Regions from separate parts of the Sporosarcina sp. GTC18466 genome, predicted to be linked through region 3. Evidence: riboswitches for the same ligand, from Rfam matches in the RefSeq annotation. Region 3 holds a riboswitch; each other region holds the start of a gene.
The links. A riboswitch is a leader RNA that binds a small molecule or an ion and turns the genes downstream of it on or off. The one in region 3 is predicted to bind S-adenosylmethionine.
Positions count from the first base shown of each region.

Region 1: linked by a shared signal. The riboswitch ahead of ACZ5FK_RS10915 (bifunctional homocysteine S-methyltransferase/methylenetetrahydrofolate reductase) and the one ahead of metA (homoserine O-acetyltransferase MetA) in region 3 are both predicted to bind S-adenosylmethionine.
Region 2: linked by a shared signal. The riboswitch ahead of ACZ5FK_RS15400 (methionine ABC transporter ATP-binding protein) and the one ahead of metA (homoserine O-acetyltransferase MetA) in region 3 are both predicted to bind S-adenosylmethionine.
Region 4: linked by a shared signal. The riboswitch ahead of ACZ5FK_RS08835 (O-acetylhomoserine aminocarboxypropyltransferase/cysteine synthase family protein) and the one ahead of metA (homoserine O-acetyltransferase MetA) in region 3 are both predicted to bind S-adenosylmethionine.

Region 1 is NZ_AP044037.1:2,231,564-2,237,646, forward strand. Features, by position in the region: gene metH (methionine synthase) at 1-2,417, opposite strand, end outside; gene ACZ5FK_RS10915 (bifunctional homocysteine S-methyltransferase/methylenetetrahydrofolate reductase) at 2,398-4,257, opposite strand; SAM riboswitch class I at 4,369-4,472, opposite strand; gene ACZ5FK_RS10920 (histidine kinase) at 4,599-4,784, shown strand; gene ACZ5FK_RS10925 (biotin transporter BioY) at 5,412-6,011, shown strand; gene bioB (biotin synthase BioB) at 6,008-6,083, shown strand, end outside.
Region 2 is NZ_AP044037.1:3,072,844-3,078,926, reverse strand. Features, by position in the region: gene ACZ5FK_RS15415 (DUF1648 domain-containing protein) at 1-1,033, shown strand, start outside; gene ACZ5FK_RS15410 (MetQ/NlpA family ABC transporter substrate-binding protein) at 1,078-1,902, opposite strand; gene ACZ5FK_RS15405 (methionine ABC transporter permease) at 1,954-2,619, opposite strand; gene ACZ5FK_RS15400 (methionine ABC transporter ATP-binding protein) at 2,612-3,631, opposite strand; SAM riboswitch class I at 3,749-3,853, opposite strand; gene ACZ5FK_RS15395 (thioredoxin family protein) at 3,912-4,211, opposite strand; gene ACZ5FK_RS15390 (toprim domain-containing protein) at 4,556-4,897, opposite strand; gene gcvH (glycine cleavage system protein GcvH) at 4,962-5,345, opposite strand; gene ACZ5FK_RS15380 (arsenate reductase family protein) at 5,420-5,779, opposite strand; gene ACZ5FK_RS15375 (acyl-CoA dehydrogenase family protein) at 5,855-6,083, opposite strand, start outside.
Region 3 is NZ_AP044037.1:1,019,236-1,025,318, reverse strand. Features, by position in the region: gene ACZ5FK_RS05120 (prolyl oligopeptidase family serine peptidase) at 1-196, shown strand, start outside; gene ACZ5FK_RS05115 (M23 family metallopeptidase) at 230-1,192, opposite strand; partial or broken gene ACZ5FK_RS05110 (DUF819 family protein) at 1,336-1,521, shown strand; gene ACZ5FK_RS05105 (thioredoxin family protein) at 1,603-1,920, shown strand; gene ACZ5FK_RS05100 (glycerophosphodiester phosphodiesterase) at 2,227-2,946, opposite strand; gene ACZ5FK_RS05095 (AbrB/MazE/SpoVT family DNA-binding domain-containing protein) at 3,046-3,330, opposite strand; gene ACZ5FK_RS05090 (YitT family protein) at 3,530-4,387, shown strand; SAM riboswitch class I at 4,560-4,666, shown strand; gene metA (homoserine O-acetyltransferase MetA) at 4,742-5,650, shown strand; gene ACZ5FK_RS05080 (YetF domain-containing protein) at 5,711-6,083, shown strand, end outside.
Region 4 is NZ_AP044037.1:1,829,201-1,835,283, reverse strand. Features, by position in the region: gene ACZ5FK_RS08840 (IS1182 family transposase) at 1-1,535, shown strand, start outside; SAM riboswitch class I at 1,542-1,656, shown strand; gene ACZ5FK_RS08835 (O-acetylhomoserine aminocarboxypropyltransferase/cysteine synthase family protein) at 1,791-3,092, shown strand; gene ACZ5FK_RS08830 (homoserine dehydrogenase) at 4,005-4,991, shown strand; gene ACZ5FK_RS08825 (glycine betaine uptake BCCT transporter) at 5,042-6,083, opposite strand, start outside.

The DNA of each region.
Region 1 (6,083 bases), 1.2 Mb from region 3:
CTGCGGGTGAGCGCAGCACCGCCGACCATGACAGGTATGTCAATGCCAGCCGATTTGAAATCTTGGGCGGTGAGCACCATTTGCTGAGCGCTTTTCACGAGCAATCCGGAGAGGCCTACGATATCCGGCTTTTCTTTCCGGATCGTTTCAATCAATGTTGCGGGCGTCACCTTGATGCCGATATCAATCACTTTGAAACCGTTGTTGCTCAGGATGATATCTACGAGGTTCTTGCCGATGTCATGCACATCGCCTTTCACTGTCGCAAGGATGATCTTCCCTTTTCCAGAGTCATCCTCTTTTTTCTCCATGAACTGCTCAAGGAAGGAGACGGACGCCTTCATGACCTCGGCGCTCTGCAGCACTTCCGCCACGATAAGCTGGTTGTCGTTGAACAGCCTGCCGACTTCGGCCATGCCTTCCATGAGCGGCCCGTTAATGATATCGAGCGGCGTGTCATACATTTTCAGAGCCTCTTCCAGATCCGGAATGAGCCCTTCCTTCGTCCCCTCGACAACATAATAAGCGAGCCGCTCGGGTACGGTTTTCGGTATATCGTCTTCAGTCTTCTCTTTCTTCTTGTCCCGGTAGAAATCAGTGAAGTCGGCGAGCGTCTGATCCGTCGTCTTAAAGAGCAGGTCATTCGCGAGCTTGATTTCATTTTCAGGAATCGAGGCATACCGCTCCAGCTTCTCGGTGTTCACGATGGCATAATCGAGGCCAGCCTGCACACAGTGGTAAAGATAGACGGCATTCAGCACTTCGCGCCCGACCGGCGGCAATCCGAACGACACGTTGCTGACGCCGAGTGTCGCCAGTGACCGAGGCATCTTCTCCTTGATCAGCCGGATCCCTTCAATCGTCTCGACTGCCGACCCGATATACTGCTCGTCGCCAGTTCCAACAGGGAAGACAAGCGGGTCGAATATGATATCTTCCGGTGCAAGTCCCCATTTGTTTACAAGCAGGTCATAGGACCGCTGAGCGATTTCAAGTTTGCGTTCCCGCGTCACAGCCATCCCGGTTTCGTCGATCGTGCCGACGACGACAGCTGCCCCGAACTTCTTCACAAGAGGGAGCACCGCGTCGAAACGCTCCTCGCCGTCCTCCAGATTGATGGAGTTGATGATCGCTTTTCCTTGCGAGTATTTCAGCGCCTCTTCAATCACTTTTTCATCTGTCGAATCAATGACAAGAGGGACCTTCACTTTCTTGACGACCTCTTCCATGAACCGCTTCATATCATCCAGTTCATCGCGGTCGGGATTGGCGAGACAGATATCCAGCACATGCGCGCCGCCTTTCACCTGGGCGCGGGCGATCTCCGCAGCCTCCTCGAACTTCTCCTCAACGATGAGCCGCTTGAATTTCCGGGAACCGATGACATTGGTCCGTTCCCCGATCAATAGCGGCCGCATGGATGGGTCGTAGACGAGCGGTTCGATGCCGGATACGACATGCGGATGGCCTTCCTCCGGTTTCGGGCGGGGAGGGAGGCCGCCGACCGCTTTCCGGATGGCGCGGATATGGGCGGGGGTCGTGCCGCAGCATCCGCCGATCATGTTCAGCCAGCCTCTTTCTGCGAATCCTTTCAGCTTCTGTGACAGGGATTCGGGTGATTCATGGTAATGCCCTTCCTCATCCGGCAGGCCGGCATTCGGATAGCAGGTGACATAGCTTGTCGCGAGGTCCGAAAGCGAGCGCAGATGATCGGTCATGAATTCCGGGCCTGTCGCACAATTAAGGCCGACCGAAAGGGGATTGATGTGCTCGATGGAGACATAGAATGCTTCGATGCTCTGGCCGGCAAGGGTGGTGCCCATCGGTTCAATTGTTCCGGAGATCATGACAGGCAGTTCGATGCCCGTCTCTTCGAAGGCCCGCCGGATGCCGATTGTCCCTGCTTTGACATTCAGCATATCCTGGCTCGTCTCCATGAGCAGGAGGTCAGCGCCCCCTTCGATGAGCGCTTTCGCCTGCACATAAAAGTCTTCCGAGAGTGCGTCGAATGTGATGCCGCCTGTGACAGACAATGTCTTCGTCGTAGGTCCGATTGCACCGGCCACGAAGCGGGGACGCTCAGGCGTTGAGAATTCTGCTGCGCACTCTTTCGCGAGCTCGACCGCTTTTTTATTGATGGCGTGGGCATGCTCCCCAAGGCCGAATTCGTTCAGGACAAGCGGAGTGCCGCCGAATGTATTTGTGCTGATGATGTCAGCGCCTGCTTCAAGATACTCCGAATGGATCTTTTTCAAGATGTCGGGCCGCAGGATATTCAGGTATTCATTGCAGCCTTCATAGTCCTCTCCGCCAAAATCCTCCGCGGACAGGTTTTCGGCTTGCAGCATCGTCCCCATCGCTCCGTCAAGAATCAGGATGCGCTTCTCCAGTTGTTGTTCAATAAGATGTTTCGGCATGGACCAAACCCCTCTCCTTCTGTGCATCAAGTTCGTTTATATGATCTATCAATTCTAGTGACATATCATAGCGGAGAAACGGCGTGATGATATAGATGCCGTTGAACAGGCTTGCCGCCGTATCGATCAGTTCCTTCGCTATCGCAATACCCTCAGCTGTCGCCTTCTGACGGTCTTCGCCGCAAGCTCGCATCCTCTCCAGTACATCATCTGACAGCTTGATGCCCGGCACTTCGTGGTGCAAGAATTCGGCATTGCGGATATTCGTCAGCGGCATGATGCCGAGGAAGATCGGTGTCTCCAGATGTTTTGTCGCTTCGTGGATCTCAATGATTTTTTCCTTTGTATAGACAGGCTGCGTGATGAAATAATCAGCGCCGCACTCGATTTTCTTCTCGAGCCGCTTCACGGCACGATCCAGCACCCGGACATTCGGGTTGAAAGCAGCTGCTACTGAGAAGTTCGCTTTCTTGCGGAGCGGTTTCCCCGAGAAGGAAATCCCTTCATTCAATTGTTTGATCAGCTGCAGCAGCTCCATGCTCGATACATCATAGACGCTTGTCGCACCCGGGAAATCGCCGACTTTAGTCGGGTCCCCTGTCACCGCAAGGATATCGTGGATGCCGAGCGCATCCAGTCCCATGAGATGCGATTGCAGGCCGATCAGGTTATGGTCGCGGCACGTGATATGGACGAGCGGCCGGATGTCGTTCTCGAGTTTCAAGATCGACCCCATCGCCATGTTGCTGATCCGCGGGGAAGCGAGGGAATTGTCCGCCATTGTGACGGCGTCGACTCCTGCAGCATACAGCTGTTTCGCTCCTTCGATATAGGGGGCTGTCTCCAGGTGGCGAGGTGTATCCAGCTCGACAATCACCGTCCGCTTGGTTTTCGCCTTCTCGTGAAGCGGTTCATGGCTCGCAGGCTCCGCTTCCCGGATGATGATCGGCTTCTTCGGTCTCGCGGTCTTCTTTGTGACCGGCGCAAGACCAGCCAGATGTTTCTTGGCGGCAGCGATATGATTCGGCGTCGTGCCGCAACAGCCGCCGATGAGCCGGACGCCTTCATTCCGCAACAGGACAGCGGCCCGCCCGAAATAATCCGTCTCCGACACATAGACGATCCGTCCGTCTTCCACGTCAAGCAGACTCGCATTCGGCGCAGCGGACAGGAAAGCGCGCTCCGGCAATGTGACCGTCTCGAACGCCTGGATCGTATGATAAGGGCCGAGGCGGCAGTTGACACCGACGACATCCGCCCCGATCGCTTCCAGTTCATGGAGCGCGTCATTCAGCTGCAACCCTTGCTGCAGCACGCCGGGCTCTTCCATGGATACTTGGGCGATGATCGGCAGGTCTGTCAATCCGCGCAACTCCTTTACAACAGCGGATAACTCATTAAAATCATAATACGTCTCAAGCAACAGGCCATCCGGTTGTCCGGAAAGGAGGGGGTCTGCCTGCTCCCTGACGATACGGAGCACATCTTCTATTGACAGGTCGCTGCGCCGGACGCCACGCAGCCCGCCGATCGTGCCGAGTACGTACTGCCCGCCTGGCGCGGCCGCTTCTTTGGCGATCTGGACGGCCGCTTCGTTGAATGCTTTCACCTGATCTTCAAGGCCATAGCGGGCGAGCTTATGGCGGTTTGCGCTATATGTATTTGTCTGGATGATATCTGCACCCGCCGCAATATAATCGGAATGGATCTTGGCGATCGTCTCCGGCTTTGTCACATTCAGTTCTTCATAACAAAAATCAATGCCGTTGGAATAGAGGAGGGTCCCCATCGCTCCGTCAGCCGTCAATATATTCGTCTTCAATTTTTCTAGCAACTTCATCCCATCGCACCCTTTCATGTTATATCAGCCGGCGGCAGTGAGAAGGTTGGAAAAATAAAAAAAGCCTTCATTGAAAAAAGAAGGCTTTTACATGCGTGGAATGAACGCTCCTTCTCATCTGCCGGACAGCTTGCCCGCTGGAATTAGCACCTGACCACGTATGGCTGGTTGCTGAAGCGTCATCGGGCCAGTCCCTCGGCTTCTCTTGATAAGAATCATTATTAGGTTTTTCGAAATATTTAACACATCATAACGTGGATTCCCCATGGCGTCAACCCTCGTTTGCACAAAAGGGCGGATATGATACACTTGCGGTAGGACAAACATGGAAGGTGAACGGCTTGCGAATATTCAAATACTCGGTTCCGATCGCGATCATCGTAGGATGGATCGCCTGGTTCATGCTCGGCAATAACTTTCAGGAAGTCCCAAAGGAGCACCGTCTCTGGATCGTGCTAGGGGCGGGCCTGCTCAGCGGGATCCTCGCTTATTTCCTCTTTCCGAAAAGCGAGGAACGAAAAAAATAGAAGAAGTGGCGCACTGGCTTTCCGCTAGTGCGTCTTTTTATAGTGGGCATGAGTGCGTGCCCCCAATTATGCTCGTGAACGCCCGTTTAGCCATGTCGAACGCCTGATTCGGCCCAGGAACGCCCGTTTAGCCATGTCGAACGCCTGATTCGGCCCAGGACCGCCCGTTTAGCCATGCCGAACGCCTGATTCGGCCCAGGAACGCCCGTTTAGCCATGTCGAACGCCCGATTCGGCCCAGGAACGCCCGTTTAGCCATGTCGAACGCCCGATTCGGCCCAGGACCGCCCATTTAGCCATGTCGAACGCCCGAATCCGTCCAGGAACGCCCGTTTAGCCATGTCGAACGCCCGATTCGGCCCAGGAACGCCCATTTAGCCATGTCGAACGCCCGAATCCGTCCATGAACGCCCATTTAGCCATGTCGAACGCCCGATTCCGCCCAGGAACGCCCGTTTAGCCATGCCATGCGCCCGAATCCCAAATAACCTGCCAGGCCTTCCTCCAGCCAACGCCAACAGCCTTTCATTTGTGTTAACCTAAAATAAAATAAGGTTGACACAATACCTCGTAATCTTATATTCTAAAAATGGAATACATATTTGGAAATGGAAATGGGGTTATTTGTATGACGACTGCTACAGTAAAGCAAAAGGGGAGTATGAGTGCGCTGAGCCTGGTGTATTGCGCCATGTTCGCTTCACTCATGATGATCGGTGCCAATATTACATCGTTCGTGCCGTTTTTAGTGGTCGGCGGGGTGCCGATCACCTTGCAGACATTCTTCGCCGTTCTTGCGGGATTGCTGCTCGGCAGCCGGCTTGGGGCGGTTGCCATGACGGTCTATATGGCTGTCGGCCTGGCGGGTGCACCTGTATTTGCGAAATTCTCGGGTGGGTTTGGCCAGCTCCTCAGTCCGACATTCGGGTTTGTCGTTTCCTTCATTATCGTCGCCTATATAGTAGGGAAGATTGTTGAGAAGAACAGCAGCTTGAAATCCTATATTGCAGCTGCGATTTTGGGGACGGTCATCAACTACCTGATCGGCACGAACTGGATGTATTATGCCTATAAGTTATGGGCTGCTGCACCCCCGGTATTTACGTACAAGATTGCATGGGCCTGGATGGTGCCTCCGCTGCCGAAAGATTTCCTCCTGGCCATACTGGCTGGAATCTTTGGCTACAGGATGTCTAAAGTGCTCAAGATCAAGAGGGCGCTGCGATGAATTATGAAGCACTCGCTGATCGTGTATTGCAAGGACATGAGTTGACCGGCGCGGAGGCGCTGTCCATATTGG
Region 2 (6,083 bases), 1.2 Mb from region 3:
GACGAGACGAACAGAAAGCTTCGGCGTCTCGATACCGGAAGAGATCTACAAAAGTGATCGGCTAGTGCGCATGCGCAGGCAGTATGCAGGCGTCACCATACTTTTCAGCGTCATCACAAGCGCCGTGTTCCTGCTCCTCGGAAATGGAAGCAGACAGGACGAACAGACGATCAGCATATGGTTTTCCGTCCTGGTCGCAGCTTATATCGCGGGTAGTTTCCTGATCTATCTCTTGTTTCACAGAAAGATGAAAACGTTAAAACAACACCATCCCGAGTGGAAGGGCAGCAGGCAAATCACGGTCACGGATACCCGTTTCCGCAGCCAGAAATTGGCGGTCTCTTCGATTTGGTTCATCATCCCTTTCGTTATTACGATCGCCACGCTTCTGTTTGCGTTACTGAACTACGGAAAAATCCCTGATCAGATCCCTATGCAATATGATTTCAGCGGCAACATCACTTCATGGGCGGAGAAATCGTATAAATCTGTTTTGCTCATGCCTGTCATGCAGCTGTACCTGCTGCTTCTGTTCCTGTTCATCAATTTCGCGATCGCAAAATCAAAATTGCAAGTTGACGCATCCAGGCCCGAAGAATCCTTCCAGCAAGTCGCCAAGTTCAGAAAAAGATGGTCCGGCTATCTTCTGTTGAGCAGCATTCTGTTGACACTGCTGTTCTCTTTCATTACCATTTCGATGGTATATCCTCTTCCTGCTGCGTGGCTGCTGTATCTTCCGCTAGTCCTGGTCGTCTTTATGACGGGGGGCGCCATCTTTCTGTCGGTCACAACCGGACAGGGCGGCAGCCGGATCAAGACGCAAGGGTCCGGCAGAAAAGGGGAGGTCATCGACCGGGACGATGACCAGTACTGGAAACTCGGCGTCTTCTACTATAACCGGCAAGACCCTTCCGTCTTTCTCGAGAAACGGTTCGGCGTCGGCTGGACCAATAACTGGGCCCATCCGCTTTCCTGGGTGTTCATCATCGTCGTTATCGGACTTGCGGTCTTGCTCCCTTTCCTTTTCACGTAAAAAGCTGCCTGGACAGATGTGACTGTCCGGGCAGCTTTTTTCCTTCACTTTGCTGTCACGGGGACAACAGAGCCTTTCCATTCATTCATGATGAAGTCCTGGATCTCTTTGGATTTCAGCACCTCGACGAGCGCTTTGATGGACTCTTTGTTCTCATCACCTTTTTTGACAGCGATGATGTTGACGTACGGTGAATCCTGCGCTTCTAGTGCGATTGCGTCTTTCTGCGGATCCAGCCCCGCGTCGATCGCATAGTTGGAATTGATGAGGAGCGCATCTCCCTCGTCATTGTTGTAGAGCTGCGGCATGAGCGCCGGCTCGTAGTTCGCATCGAATTCGATGTTCTTCGGATTTTCCGTGATATCTTTGACTTCCGCTTTCACTTTATCTACATTCTCATCAAGTTTGATAAGCCCTTTTTCTTCAAGCATCGCAAGCACGCGGCCATGGTCGGTCACCGAGTTGCTCATCAGGATTGTCGCACCGTCCGGTAGTTCGTCGAGTGATTTGTATTTTTTCGAGTAGACGCCGATCGGTTCGATATGGATGGAACCTGCGTTGACGAAATCATAGCCGAAATCATTGATCTGCTCTTCCATGTAGGGGATATGCTGGAAGTAGTTTGCGTCAAGGTCACCGGAATCCAGGTCTTTATTCGGCAGGACGTAATCCTGATACGTGCGGATGTCGAGCTTGTAGCCTTTCTTCTCAAGAAGCGGCGCCGCCTCTTTCAGGATGAATGAATGCGGTGTATTGGATGCGCCGATGACGATCGTCTTATCGTCCGCGTTCTCCTTGTCTTTTGATCCGCACGCAGCAAGCGCCAGCACTAGTAATGCGGTGAGAAATGCGAGTGTCAGTTTTTTCATGTGTCTCTCTCCTTTGGTGTTTGTTTTTATTCAAAAGGGCTGTGCCCGATTTTATCGTTTGTCCAGTTTCTTCACTGCCGTATCCCCGATGAACTGGAGGATGAACACGATGATGAGGACGATGACGGTCGCGACGAAGGTCACATCGCCGCGGTTGCGCTGGAATCCGTCCAGATAGGCGAGATTCCCTAACCCCCCTGCACCGATGACGCCCGCCATCGCCGTGTAGCCAACGAGGGCGATCGCCGTGACGGTGATGCCGGAGATGAGTGCGGGCATTGATTCAGGAAGAAGCACTTTGAAGATGATGGTCCGCGTCTTCGCACCCATTGAACGGGCCGCTTCGATGACTCCCTTATCGATTTCCTGCAAGGCGATGAGCACCATGCGGCCGTAAAACGGCGCCGCCCCGACGATCAAGGCGGGCAGTGCTGCATCCGGCCCGATGACTTTGCCGATGAGCAATTTCGTCAGCGGGAACAGCAGGATGATCAGGATCAGGAACGGGATCGACCGGAAGACGTTGACAAGCGCGCCGGTCACCGCGTTAACGATCCGGTTGGCCCACAGCTGGCCGCTGCTCGTCAAGAACAGAACGAGGCCGAGAAGGATGCCAATGACGAGCGTGAAGACGGTCGAAATGGCAGTCATATAGACCGTTTCCGCTGTCGCTTCCCACATCTTCGTCCAGTCGACGTTCGGGAACAACTCACTCATGGCCGATCACCTCCGCTTGTACGCCTTCCTCTTTCAAAAATCGGATCGCTTCCGGCACGGCATCCCCTGTGAACTGCAGCAGAAGCGTACCGTACGCGCCGCCCTGCGTATGCGAGATATTCCCCTGGACAATATTGACGTCGATTCCGTATTTGCGGATGACGCTGGAGAGCACCGGCTGCTCGGTCTTTTCGCCGATGAACACAAGCTTGACGAGTGTGCCCCCCGGGATCTCCTCCCGGATATGGCTCAATGTCTGCTCCGCGCCAGCGCTCTCGGTCACCTGGGAGATGAACCGCTTCGTGATGGCCGCTTTCGGATGCTGGAAGACATTCAAAACGCGTCCCGCTTCGACGACTTTGCCCGCCTCCATGACTGCGACCTGATGGCAGATTTTCCGGATGACATGCATCTCATGCGTGATCATGACAATCGTCAGTCCGAGCCGCTCATTGATATCCGTCAAGAGGTCCAGGATCTGATCGGTCGTTTCCGGATCCAGCGCGGATGTCGCTTCGTCACATAACAGCATGTCCGGCTCATTCGCCAGCGCCCGGGCAATCCCGACCCGCTGCTTCTGGCCCCCCGACAGCTCAGACGGATAGGCGTCTTCCCTGCCGCGCAAGCCGACAAGATCGATCAGCTCGTCCACCCGGCGCTCCCTCTCCTTGCGAGGCATGCCTGCGATCTCGAGCGGAAAAGCGATATTCGCTTTCACCGTCCGCGACCACAGCAAGTTGAAATGCTGGAAGATCATACTCACTTTCTGCCGGACCTCCCGCAGCTCCTTCGCCGTGATGGAGGCGATCTCCTTGCCCGCAATCTGGATGGATCCGCTCGTCGGCTGCTCCAGCCCATTCAATAACCGGATCAGCGTACTCTTTCCGGCACCGCTGTATCCGATGATGCCATAAATCTCGCCCGGCTGGATGGCAAGCGAAACGCCATCGACCGCCAGGGTACTCGAGTTTTGTTTGCCATACCGCTTCGTAACGTCCGTTAACCGGATCATGCCGTTCACCTCTCTCATTGTTGTCGATTCTAGTAGTCGCTCTTCGCGGCAAAATAAAAAGCCTTTCCGCAGACAAGCAGAAAGGCAATACGCATCACAAATATACGTGTTTCCGATCTCTCATCTTCCAAAGCAAACGCTTTGCGTGATTTGGCACCATTTCACTTCCGTGACGGTTGCCGGGCTTCATAGGGCACTTCCCTCCACCTCTCTCAATAAGAGCGACATATTCAGTTATCGGTTGATTGGTAACAGTTATACCATGCTTTCATTTCGGGTGTCAACTTAATTTTTCAAGCAAGTACGGCACCGACTGGAATGCATAAATCTTCTTCGCCAGCTCCCCGTCCTTCTGGATCAGCAGGCACGGCACGCTCTCGATCTCATAATCGGCCGCCACGCTCTCCACAAAGTTCAAATCCGCTTTGCCGATCTTCAGCTCCGGTTTCATCGCCGTCACGACCTCCAGCATTTTAGAAGCCACCTGGCATGTCCCGCACAGCGGCGTATACAAATAATAGGCGATGTCCGGATGAACAGACCGCATCTCCTCCCACTGCTCCCGCGTCCACTGCTCCACGTCACGTCCTCCTCTGTCTGTCAAATGTGTTTTTTAGTATAGCAGTTCAGCGGGCAAACATGAAATGAACCGGCGGGGTGGAACGGTATGAACGGTTTAGCAGGGCGGGCGACCGATTAGACGCCGGAACGATCGGTTTATGTCCCGTGAACGCCTATTTACCAGTCCGAACGCCCGTTTACAGACCTCGAACGCCTATTTGCCAGTCCGAACGCCCGTTTACAGACCTCGAACGCCTATTTACCAGCCCGAACGCCCGTTTACAGACCTCGAACGCCTATTTACCAACTGGAACGCCCATTTTCGGCCGGCGGACGCCTATTTCCGTTATCAGCCAACCCCCATCAATAAAGCAAATCCGTCCGGACCGCAAACCCCTCCGCCATCAAAATGATGGCGAGGGCACGGTACGGGGTCGTTTCAACTTGGCGGTAGGCGCGTTCGGTGTGGAGGTGGATCGCTTCGGGCCAGGTGCGTGTGAAGAGCGCCCGCAGTTCGTCGCCGGAGTCGTCGGCGTCGACGAAGACGTAGATATCGTGCTGTTCGTAGGGGGCGATGAGTTCTTCCAGTTTGTACGGGCTGACGGTGCCGTTTGTGCAGACGATGTCTACGGGTTCCGCCAGCACGGATAGCAGCCGTTTGCGGTCGGAACCGCCTTCCACAAAGATCACTCTGCTGTCGTCCATATGCCTTGCTCCTCTCCGGCGCCATAAGAAAAAAGCGCCGGAATGTCCGACGCCTTCATCTCAATTACTCGCCAACTGTCATTTTGTCGTAGTCTTCCGCAGACATGAGCGCTTCAAGCTCGGATTCGTCGGATGCTTCGACGACGACCATCCAAGCGCCTTCATACGGAGATTCGTTCACAAGTTCCGGGCTGTCTTCGAGGTCTTCGTTGACTTCGACGACTTTACCACTGATCGGTGCGTATAGTTCGGAAACCGTCTTGACGGATTCCACGCTGCCGAATGGCTCATCCGCTTTCAGTTCGTCTCCCACTTGTGGAAGTTCGACGAATACGATGTCGCCAAGTTCAGATTGTGCGAAGTGTGTGATGCCGATGCGGTACTTGCCGCTTTCGTCCTTCACCCATTCGTGTTCTTCAGAATAACGTAGATTTGTAGGTGTGCTCATCCCATAACCCTCCATATAGATACATGTTTTCTTCTCTTCAATTTTGACATATCTTCTGCGTAAAGACAAGGAAGTTAATCGCGTGACCATGTCTCTTCATAGGCGTCTTCACGGAAGCCGACGGTCGCCCGCGCGCCGTCTGTCGCGATCGGCCGCTTGATGAGCATGCCGTCTGATACAAGCAGGCGGATCTTCTCCTCTTCCGTCATGCCCGGCAGTTTGTCCTTCAATCCGAGCTCCCTGTATTTCATGCCGCTCGTGTTGAAAAACTTCTTCAGGTCAAGTCCCGACTGGCGGACCAGTTCTTTCAGCTCCTCTTCGGATGGCGGATTCTCGGCGATGTTGATGTCGTTCACGCCGATCCCTTTCTCCTCGAACCATTTCTTCGCTTTCCGGCATGAGCCGCATTTCGGATAGCCATATAGTGTAATCATCACTGATGCACCCCGTTTTTCTTTTCAGTATAGCAGAAAATCGTCCAGGCAAGAAGTCCTGCCTGGACGTGATGATCAGACTACGTATTTTTCCGCTTCGATCAACTTGACGGACGCTTCGCGTTTTTTCGCGATGATATTGTACGGGTTCGAGCGTGTCAGCTTACGAAGCGCGGACAGCATCATGCGCTGGTTATCGCCTTCAACGGACGCAAGAAGGGTTTCCTTCGCATCCTTCTCGATCGCTTCGAATGCTTCCTGGCAGAAGATTTCTGTGTAGAGGATCTTCTGCTTTTCTTTCTCT
Region 3 (6,083 bases):
TACGGACGATCGGGTCGTTCCGCTTCACGCGAAAAAATTCGCGGCAACGTTACAGGCGGCACAGGCGGGCGACAATCCGATCTTGCTGCGGATTGAAAAGAACGCAGGGCACGGCCTCGGGAAGCCGACCGTGAAAATCATCGAGGAACAGACGGATATCTATTCCTTCCTATTCAAGACATTGCAAGTCGATTGATAAGAGAAGAGCCTGGCATCCAGTATGCCAGGCTTATTTTTGGTTTTCCCAAGTACGGAGGGATGGGTAGGGATCGAAGGACCATTCCGTCCGGCCATTGTACTTATACATGCCGTAATGCAGATGCGGCGGGAACTTGCCCGAGGTGCCTTCCTTTCCGTACCCCGAACTGCCTACAAAGCCGATGACGGTGCCAGGCTCAACGACATCGCCTTCCGAAATATCCTTATTGAAATACGCAAGATGGGCAAAATAGTGATACGTATTATGATTGTCGCGGATGCCGACGCGCCAGCCGCCGTACTCGTTCCAGCCCATCACTTCGATGACGCCATACGAAGTTGCACGGACAGGAACGCCATAGCCCGCAAAAATATCAGTGCCTTCATGGATTCGTCTGCCGCCCCACCCGCGCTTTGCGCCCCATGTCCCTTTATACGTGTAATTGTATTCTTTAGGGATCGGGAAGCGGTGCTCATCAAGGTCGATCGTCTCAAAATGAGAAAACAATTTCGCGATCGCCATCACCTGCTTGACGGTCTCCTCTTTTCCATAGAAGTCTTCAAGAGCAGTCCGGAATCCGTCCTCCGCCGGACCGTATTTCAATAAGTGTTTATGGATAGTTGCAAGAACATCTGCCGGATTATTGCGGTCTGCAATCCCGTCAAGATCACCGTCTTCGCCATGTCCTCCGAAGTAGCCGATTGAAAATGGCGAGACATCTTCCAGGTCAGGGTTTACCGCGCCTGCCCACAGTTCAGGCGGGTGGAGGATCGAAATGGGTCCATCAACCTTCGGCAAGTCTTGGCGCACCTGCCGGATATTCCGCTCATATTGATCAATGGCGGCAAGATGATACCAGGGAACGAGGTCATCGCTGAACCGTAAATAGAACTCCATCCGTTCATTCGGAAGCGTCTCCGTCTCCTCTGACAGGACCGCTGTGCTGAACGATAGAAAAAAGATGAAAGTGAAGGCAACAGCCATTCGGCGCATGACGCAATCCTCCTTTGCTCCTTGTAGTGTGCCCAGAGTGGAATGAATCATGAAGCCGGAAAAGCGGTTTGTTCGATGGCTGGAATAGATATATGAATATGCTATGATTAAGCTAGCAAGTTAGAAGATTTCGAGAAAGGGGAGATCTGGAAGATATTCTGCTCGTCAGCAATGCCAATATCGGAGGAACGACAACCGCGGCTGCCATGGCAATCGCTAAAGGATGGAAGAACCTGATCGGGCCGATTCTCGTTGTTGGAACAATCGGGTACATCATCGGAAACTATATAGGCACAACGCTCGGCCTCTGGTTTGGCACGATGCTATAGAAGCATGCGGGATGGAACTCGCTTCCCGCCGTGCTATACTGACGTAGAGAAACTACCTAGATTCAGACTGGAGTGACAGACATGGAAAAACTGCAATCGAAGGAACAATTCGAGCAGCTGCGCAATGAGGAACGGGTCGTCTTCTTATTTTCGGCGGACTGGTGTCCTGATTGCCGCATCATCGAACCGATCCTTCCCGGCATCGAAGCGGATTATCCCGAATACACATTCATCTATGTAGACCGCGACGACTTTATCGAAATATGCCAGGAAAATGACATCTACGGAATCCCAAGTTTCCTCGCGTTCAATCAAGGCAAGGAAACCGGCCGCTTTGTCAGCAAAGACCGGAAGACACGGGAGCAGATTGAGGAATTTTTGAATAGCCTTTCTGCTTAAATGAAAAGGACCTCTTCTCGTGAAAAAAATGTCTCGAATTTCAAAGGGTCTCTGTACAATCAAAAAAGGCAATTTCTGTTCAGTTTTGATCAGAAATCGCCTTTTTCTTCCTCTCTTCACTGCACTTTTTCCGTAAAGGAGCTAGAGGCGCGGTTTCAGATTGACGGAAAACGTCCGCCCGGAACGGAAATCCACGGCGCCAAACGGAAAAGCCCGGCAGGACCAGTAAATCGTTTCATGCCGAGCTAAAAAGCAACTTGGGTACTTTTCGGTGCCCTTCTCCTGAAAGGAGCTTTCCTTTTTTGCTTATTCATTCAATTCATCATGCATCCGCTCGGGATAATCCGTGAAGATCGCCTGGACGCCGGCTTTTTTCAGCATATGGGCGTACTCCGTGTCGTTCACCGTAAAGGTTCGGACCGGGATGCCGGCTGCGAAAACCTCTTCGAACGAGGGGCGGATTGCGGTTGGGAACAGAACATGATAGCTATCAGCAGGAATCGAGCGTAAATAAGCGAGCGGGCGGACTAGGACTTCCATCGTCAACGCACCAGTCTCAATCTGCGGCGCGAGTTCCTTCGCCTTTTGGATGGCACTGTGGTCGAATGATGACAGGATCACCCGGTCTTCGAAGTGATAGGCATGGATGAGCTCCAACACTTTTTCGACCATCCCTTCATACGGGAAGATGTCTGACTTCAGTTCGATATTTAAAATATGTCCAGTATCTTTGAATACGTTGAACACGTCCCCGAGCGTCGGGATCTGCTGCCCTTCGAAGTCCTTGGAGAACCAGCTGCCGAAATCATATTGGCGCAGCTCCTCGAGTGTCATATCCTTGACGAACCCTTTCCCGTTTGACGTCCTGTCGATCGTTTCGTCATGGATGATGGCAAGTTCACCATCCTTCGTCATATGTACGTCAAATTCGATGCCGTGTACAGGGAGACGGGCCGCTTCCTGAAAGGCTGCAAGTGTGTTCTCAGGGAATGTTCCTGATGCTCCCCGGTGTGCAAAAATGTTCATCTGTCAGACTCCTTCCGGTTTTAAGGGTAGATCGTTACTTTGACTATATCATACGCTCATAAAAAAGACCGTTTTCCACAGGAAGACGGCCTTGATCATTCAATCTACATCGAGATCGCTATTTTCTTTGATTTCCTCGAGGAGAATCTCGGCCCCTTTCGGACTGATGTACATTCCATTGGATAGCCGCCGGTTCTCAGGGGAAATGACACCGGTAACAACACACGCCTCATCGACTACGTATTTCCGCAAGATGATCATGTCGTCATCCACAAAAATTTCAAGAGGCGAGCCTTTGTCCAACTGAAGGGTATTCCTCAACTCTTTCGGAATGACGATACGTCCCAGATGATCCACTTTCCTGACAATGCCTAAACTGCGCATGCATATTTCCTCCTTTTGATATGCAATTCCACCAGTTATTGCTACTCTGCTAGCGGATTTCATATTTTCCAAAATGATTAGTATACTCTGCTTCTATTTCCTTATTTGCTACTATTCCTTTTCTCCTTCTTTTAAAACTTTGCAACCGGACTATTTCTGGTAAAATGAGTAGGGTTATAAAAGGAAAGGAGCAATCGTCATGGCAAATGGTATACGTAAAACTACGGCACTCGACTATGCGCAAATCATCTTAGGCGCTGCGCTTGTCGGCTTGGCCTTTAACTTATTTCTTCTTCCTGCAAGGATAGCGGCGGGCGGAGTTTCGGGAATCAGCACAATCGTCTATGAAATGTTCGGCTATCAGCCGGCATATACGCAGTGGATTATCAATATTCCGCTGATTGTCCTTGGTTTTGTGCTTGGCGGCAAAGAGTTCAGCCTGAAGACAATCGTCGGCACGTTCGCTGTACCGTTCGTCATCTGGCTGACGCACGATATGCATCTGACGCTTCATAATCCGATGCTGAGCGCGATTTACGGGGGGATTATGCTTGGCATCGGGCTTGGCATCGTCTACCGCGGAAACGGCTCCACCGGCGGCACTGCGCTGATCGCCCAGCTGCTCAAAAAGTATACTGGCATCTCGAGCGGCTTTTCCCAGCTGATCGTCGATGGGATTGTCGTCGTGACGTCCGCATTCGTTTTCAACTTTGAACTTGCCCTGTATGCCCTCATGTCCATCTACGTGACAAGCAAGGTAATCGACTTTGTCCAGCTGCAAGTTTCTCCGACAAAGCTGGTCCTCATCATCACGGAGCATGAGCAGCAAGTGCAGGCGATCATCCGCGACGAGATCGACCGGGGTCTTACAAAAGTGAAATCGACGGGCGGGTTTTCCGATCATGATAAAACGATGATCTTCTGCGTAGTGGAACAAGCGGAGGCGGTTTATTTGAAGAAGGTTCTGCAGACTGCCGAACCGACCTCCTTCGTCATATTCTTGAATGCTTCTGAAATACTCGGTCTCGGATTCTCAAAAGCTAAAATATATCAATAATTCATGCTTCACTCTAATTATTGCAAAAAATAAGTGTTTTGTCTAGGCGATGCTAGGTATATATGCCTTTTTGCAAACTGCAAGTGCTGCTGGATATGCAAAGACCGAATCATCCGGAAATTAATAGATGCATTTTAGAAACATCATGGTATACTAGTGAAAATTGAATAGTTCCTTATCAAGAGAAGCTGAGGGATTTGGCCCGACGACGCTTCAGCAACCTCTGCGCAAGCAGGAAGGTGCTACTTCCAACAAGATGTGAATCTTGAGAGATAAGAGCGATATAGAAGCAATGCCTCGTTCCTGTCTCCAGCGGAACGAGGCTTTTTTAATTGAGATGAAGGGGGAATGGCAATGCCAATCAATATACCGAAAAGCCTGCCCGCAGGCGAATTGCTGAAAGAGGAAAAGATTTTCATCATGGATGAAGAACGGGCGACCACGCAGGATATCCGGCCGCTCAGCATTATCATCTTGAACTTGATGCCCGAGAAGGAACGGACGGAACTGCAGCTGCTCCGGCTTCTTGGCAATACGCCACTCCAGGTGAACATTTCGTTTCTGCATACCGCATCGTACGAGTCCAAGAATGTGAGCAAAAGCCATCTGGAGGAATTCTATACGACATTCGATCAGATCAAAAACCGTAAATTTGACGGGATGATCATCACAGGCGCGCCGATTGAGCATCTGCCCTTCGAAGAAGTCGTATACTGGGATGAAATGAAGCAGATCATGGACTGGTCAAAGACGAACGTGACATCCGTCCTTCATATTTGCTGGGGAGCGCAGGCCGCGCTGTACCACCATTATGGCATTGACAAGCATGACTTGCCCGGAAAGCTTTCCGGCGTCTACAATCATACATTGACCGATCCGACCGTCACACTTGCGAGGGGCTTCAACGATGAGTTCAGAGCACCGCATTCGCGATACACATCCGTTTCCATCGACGAAATCAAATCCCATCCAGGCCTTGAACTGCTGGCCGTTTCGGATGAAGCGGGGGCGTTCATCATCCTGTCCAAAGATGAGAAGCATATCATGGTCACCGGTCACCTGGAATACGATGCAACGACACTGGCAGAGGAATATGAGCGGGATCTTGCAAAAGGGCTCGATAGTGAAGTGCCTGCTAATTACTTCCCTGACAATGATCCCACCAGGCGCCCTCTCAATACATGGCGTTCCCATACGCATCTTTTGTTCTCCAATTGGCTGAATTATTATGTGTACCAGGAAACGCCGTTTGATTGGAAGTAAGCTCCGGAGCGCATAATTTCACCTGGACAGCGCACACTCCTTAACACGGAGGTGTCACAAATGGGTGATGGTTTTTTTAAGTTTGAGTTTTGGGAGATGACAGCCCGTGTCATATCCACATTCATTGTGCTGCTGATCCTTGCAAGATTCCTTGGAAAAAAACAGATTTCCCAATTGACGTTTTTCCATTACGTAACTGGAATCACAATCGGCTCCATCGCAGGGGAAGTCGCGGCGCAATCAGAGACCCCTTTTATTAATGGTATTTATGCAATGGCTTTATGGGCGGTTTTGACCTATGCCATGAACCTGATGACATTGAAGTCGAAAAAAGTCAGGGTCTTACTGGATGATGAACCTACCGTCATCATGCATAACGGAAAACTGAATGAACAGGCGATGAAGAAAGAACGCTTGAATTTGAACGATCTGA
Region 4 (6,083 bases), 810 kb from region 3:
ACCTGCCTGCCATGTGGCTGGCCGCCTGTCAGACACCCGACTTCCGTACACTCAATGAGTTTCGGAGTGTACGCATGGCCGCGATGATGGATGAGTTATTCGAGACGATGATCCTAAAGCTGATCGAGGAGAACTATATCACAATGGAGAACTATTTCCTGGACGGCACCAAGATGGAGGCCAATGCCAATAAGTATTCGTTCGTCTGGAAGAAGTCGACAGAGCGGTACGAAGGGAAACTGAAGGAGAAGATCCAGGAGACACTCGCGTCCATCCATGAAATCGCGCAGGCAGAGGGCATGGAACTTGGCGAATTCCCCAAGGAAGAAGCGAAACCGGAAGAGCTCCAGCAGCTGGCGGAAAGACTGGAGGAACAGGTGGACATCCTGACAGCGGAAATTGAGAAGACAGAGTCGGTCCCCGATCGCAAAGCGCTTCGCAGTCGACGCAGTCTCCTACGGAAGCCGGCCAAACTGATCCGGGAAGATTTCCTGCCGCGTCTACAGAAGTATGCCCGTCATCATGACCTCTTCGGTGATCGCAACAGCTTCTCGACAACGGACCCGGACGCCACGTTCATGCGGATGAAAGAGGACCATATGAAGAACGGCCAGCTGAAGCCTGGCTATAATGTACAGATGGCGACCGAGAATCAGTTCATCGTGTTCTATACGATACATCAACGGCCGACCGATACCCGCTGTTTCGTCCCGCATCTTGAGAAACTTGCGGCATCCCGGCTTCCGATGCCGACACGTGTGGTGGCCGATGCCGGCTATGGCAGTGAAGAGAATTATCTATACGCCATCGGCGAGGAGAAGGAATCCCGTTTCGACTTCCTGATCCCCTATTCCACGTATCTGAAGGAGCAGACGCGGAAGTACAAAAAAGACATCAAGAATGCGAAGAACTGGACCTACGAGGAAGCGGCCGACCAGTTCATCTGTCCGCAGGGACGCCGTGTCCCCTTCAAGAAATACCAGGACAGGAAGAATGCATCCGGCCTTGTGCAGAGCTATAAGATCTATGAATGTGAAGATTGTGCCGACTGTCCTCTTAAAGCGCAGTGTACAAAAGCGAAAGGCAACCGGCAGGTCCATTGGAATCCAATCTACGAAGAAATGAAAGCGAAAGCCAAGACAGCCCTTGAATGTGAGACGAACAAAGACATCTACGCCAAACGGAAAGTGGAGGTCGAAAGTGTGTTCGGTCATATCAAGGGCAATCGGTCGTTCCGCGGATTTCTCTTGCGAGGCCTCGAGAAGGTCAACGCGGAATTCGGGATCGTGGCACTGGCCCACAACTTCCTGAAAGTGGCTGGCATCCGCCAGCCGCTTTCAGGAGGACCGGATGGAAAACCAAAAACAGGTGGAGAAAAACGATTCGTTTTTCTCCACCTGTTTTATTTTAGGGACTTATTGGACAGCCCCTTTTTTTCTCCATTCATCCGAACGTTCAGAAAGATTTTTGTTTTTCCTCTTGACTTTCAAAATATGAGTCTCTATACTGTTCAACAAGATGAAAAACTGAATTAACCCATACTCTTATCAAGAGCGGCGGAGGGACTAGGCCCTGTGATGCCCGGCAACCGGCAAGTGACAAACTTGCAAAGGTGCTACTTCCTACAGAACGTGCGAACGGTCTGAAAGATAAGGGGAGGAATACGCGTAAGCATACCCCTCTTCCTTAGCGAAAGGGGTATTTTTTATTCCAATTAACCCCTGAACGCCTCCGCACAGCAAGCCTGCTGCCTTTTTCATCTGACTACTACATTTTTGGAGGTCATTCACATGTCAAACAACCCACTCAAACCCGAAACACTACTTCTTCACGGCGGCCAGCAGCCGGATCCTGTCACAGGTTCCCGCGCAGTGCCGATCCACCGCACTACATCCTTCGTGTTCCGCGATACGGAGCATGCGCAGAATCTCTTCGCGCTTGCCGAGGCGGGCAACATTTATACGCGCATCACCAATCCAACTGTCGCTGTGTTCGAAGAGCGGATTGCCCTGCTGGAAGGCGGGACGGCTGCTGTCGCGTTGTCATCCGGCATGGCGGCGATTGCATTTTCCATTTTGAATATCGCAGGAGCGGGCGATGAAATTGTTGCTGCCAGCAATCTATACGGCGGCACATACAATCTGTTTGCGGTGACGCTGCCGCGTTATGGCATCACGGTGAAGTTCGTCGATGCTACGGACCCTGAAAATTTCCGGGCAGCGATCACGGATAAGACGAAGGCGCTGTTCGCCGAAACGATCGGAAATCCGAGCCTCCATGTCCTTGATATTGAAGCGGTCGCGAAGGTGGCCCATGAGAATGGCATCCCGTTCCTCATCGACAGCACATTCGCTTCCCCATACGGAGCGAACCCGATTGAGCACGGTGCGGACGTCGTCATCCATTCCGCGACAAAGTGGATCGGAGGGCACGGGACAACGATTGGCGGTGTCGTCGTCGATGCCGGCAAATTCGACTGGACGCAAGGGAAATTCCCGGGCTTCACAGAGCCGGATGAAACGTACCACGGACTTCGTTATGGCATCGATACGGCAAACGCCGCGTTCGCCACAAAGCTCCGCGTACAGTTGCTGCGCGATTTCGGCCCTTGCCTCGATCCGGACAGCGCGTTCAACTTCCTGCAAGGCCTGGAAACACTTCATCTCCGTGTAACGCGGCACAACGAGAATGCGCAGAAAGTGGCGGAGTTCCTGCGTGACCATCCGGCCGTCGACTGGGTGACATATGCAGGATTCGAAGACCATCCATCAGCCGCTAATGCGAATAAATACTTGAAAAACGGGTCAGGCTCCATCATCGTCTTCGGCATCAAAGGCGGACGGGAAGCAGGCCGCAAGGTAATTGACAACGTGAAGATCTGGTCACATGTGGCAAACGTCGGCGACGCGAAATCGCTCATCATCCACCCGGCTTCGACAACCCACCAGCAATTGTCTGCCGAGGATTTGAAGAACTCTGGCGTCTCGGAAGAGCTCATCCGCTTGTCCATCGGCCTCGAGTCTGCTGACGACATCATCGAAGACTTGAAGCAGGCGATTGAAAAAGCAGTGCCTGTTGCTGCAGGAAAGTAAATTCTTTTGTTGGCAGGAAGTCCGGACGGATGGATGAGGCCTCATTCGGCAATCGGGCTATCTCATTCGATAGCCATCCGACCGGGTTCATCGATTCAGAGTTGATTAATGTTTGGAATAGGTGTTCTTAGTTGTAAGTAATGGATTGATCGGCCGGCTAAATGAATTGATAGGCTGGTAAAATGGATTGTTCGGCAGGTTAAATGGTTCGAACAGCCGGTTAAATGAATCGCTCGCCGGGTTAAATGAATCGATCTGCCGGCAAAATGGTTCGCTCACCCGGTTAAACGGTCGCTCATCTGCGATTACAAGGATGCGAGACTAGCGGGATGCGGCGGAAAACAGTTTCATCGTCCGAAACGGGCGCTCGAAGGTGGTAAATAGGCGTTCATCAGCCGAAACGGGCGCTCGAAGGTGGTAAATAGGCGTTCATCAGTCGAAACAGGCGCTCGCGAGTGGTAAATAGGCGTTCATCAGCCGAAACAGGCGCTCGCGGGTGGTAAATAGGCATTCATCATCCGAAACAGGCGCTCGCGGGTGGTAAATAGGCATTCATCATCCGAAACAGGCGCTCGCGGGTGGTAAATAGGCGTTCATCATCCGAAACGGGCGCTCGCAGGTGGTAAATAGGCGTTCATCATCCGAAACAGGCGCTCGCGGGTGATAAATAGGCGTTCATCAGTCGAAACGGGCGCTCGCGGGTGGTAAATAGGCGTTCATCAGCCGAAACAGGCGCTCGCGGGTGGTAAATAGGCGTTCATTATCCGAAACGGGCGCTCGCGGGCGAGAAATAGGCGTTCATTATCCAAAACGGGCGCAACCAAATAATCAACAGGAATATGCAAGCATCCGGCCGTCTCATTCGACTGCCGGTTGCTTCGTTGCTGGCAGTATGAGGAAAGGAGTGGTGGTATGCCGTCCATCAAGGTGGCGCTGCTGGGCTTCGGCACAGTTGGAGAGGGCGTTTATCGAATATTGCAGGAGAAGCGGGAGCAGATCCGTGCGCATACCGGATATACGATTGAGGTCGATGCCATTTTGGTGAAGGATGTGGCGAAGAAGCGAAAGGCGGCGTCTGGGGTCCTCGTGACGGATTCAATTGACGAGATCCTCGCGAGACCCGGCATCGAGGCTGTTTTCGAGGCAATTGTCGGCGAGGAACCGGCGTATACGTATGTATCTCAAGCGATTGAAGCCGGGTGTCATGTCATTACTGCGAATAAAACGATGTTTGCGAAACACGGCCCAGCCCTGTTGAAGCATGCCGAATTCCGGGATTTGACGGTCGGATATGAGGCGACTGTCGCGGGCGGGGTGCCGATCATCCGGACAATCCGCAATTTGCTGGCGGGCGATCGGGTGCGCCGGATCCAGGGCATCGTGAATGGGACGTCGAACTTCATTTTGACGAAGATGCGGGAGGATGGCATTCCGTTCCATGGAGCTCTTAAGGAAGCGCAGGCGCTAGGTTATGCGGAGGAGGACCCGGCGGACGACGTGAGCGGGATGGATGCGTTCCGGAAAGCCATGATCCTCAGTTCCCTTGCGTTTGGCCGGCAGCCGGAATGGGAGCGCGTCCAGGCAGCCGGCGTGGACCACATTAGCATCGAGGATATTGTGGAAGCGAGGGAAAGCGGCTTGCGGTATCGGCATATCGCGGATATTTGGACGGATGATGATGGGAAGCCGCATGCCGAGGTCGGCCCTGTCCTCCTCGGTCCCGATCATCCGCTCTACAGCATCGATGGCGTCGATAATGCGATCATCACGGAAACCGAGTATCTTGGCGCTCTGACGCTCGTGGGACCGGGTGCCGGCATGTACCCGACCGGGAATGCGATGGTCAGCGACTTGCTGCATGCCATCCGGATCAAAGAAGGGGCCGCGGTACTGGCATAATCAATCATACGAAAAGGCATTGCACGGATGACCGGTGCAATGCCTTTTTCTTATTGTTTCTTTGGTTTGGTAATCGGAGTTTCGTTGTTCAGCGCCTTGAGAAGCGATATGACCATCAGCAGCATGACGAACGAGAACGGCAAGGCCGCGATGATGATCGTATTCTGCAACGCATCCAGGCCGCCGACTGACAGCAGGATCAAGGCGATGGTCGACTGGATGACACCCCAGACAATCTTGACGTTGTTCGCTGGTGTCAGGGAGCCGTATGTCGACTGCATGCCGAGTACGAATGTCGCAGAGTCGGCACTCGTGACGAAGAACGAAGCGATCAGGACAATGGCGATCACCGAGATGATGAATGACAATGGCATCTGGTGGAACATCTCAAAGACGACAAGTTCTGTTTTGGCGCTTGCGATATCTGCCACGCCGTTTCGCTGCATGTCGATCGCAGTCGTCCCGAATGTCGAGAACCAGAACGCACAGAGCAGTGTCGGCGCAAGCAGCACACCGACCATGAACTCACGGATGGTACGGCCTTTCGAGACCCGCGCGATGAACATGCTGACAAATGGCGCCCAGGAAATCCACCAGGCCCAGTAGAAGATCGTCCAGCCATCGAGCCACTCCCGGTTGCCTTCGTTAAGCGGCGCCGTGCCGAAGCTCATCTGGATGATATTGGCCAGGTAGCCGCCGATCGAATCCGTGAACATGTTCATGATCAGGAGCGTAGGCCCTAAGATGACGACGAACGCAAGAAGCAAAACAGCCAGGATCAGATTGGTATTGGATAGATACTTGATGCCTTTGCTTAGCCCTGACCAAGCCGACATGATGAAGAGGACGGTGACTACTGCAATGATGTAAAACTGCGATAGTGTTCCGATCTTCAAGCCGAATAGATAATTCAGCCCCGCATTAATTTGAACAGCACCGAAGCCGAGAGTAGTGGCGACGCCGAACGCAGTTGCAAAGACAGCAAGGACGTCGACGAGAATACCCCACGGACCATCCATCTTCTTGCCAAAAATCGGCTTCAATGTTGCTGAAATTAAACCCGGTGCATCTTTTCGGAATTGGAAATAAGCA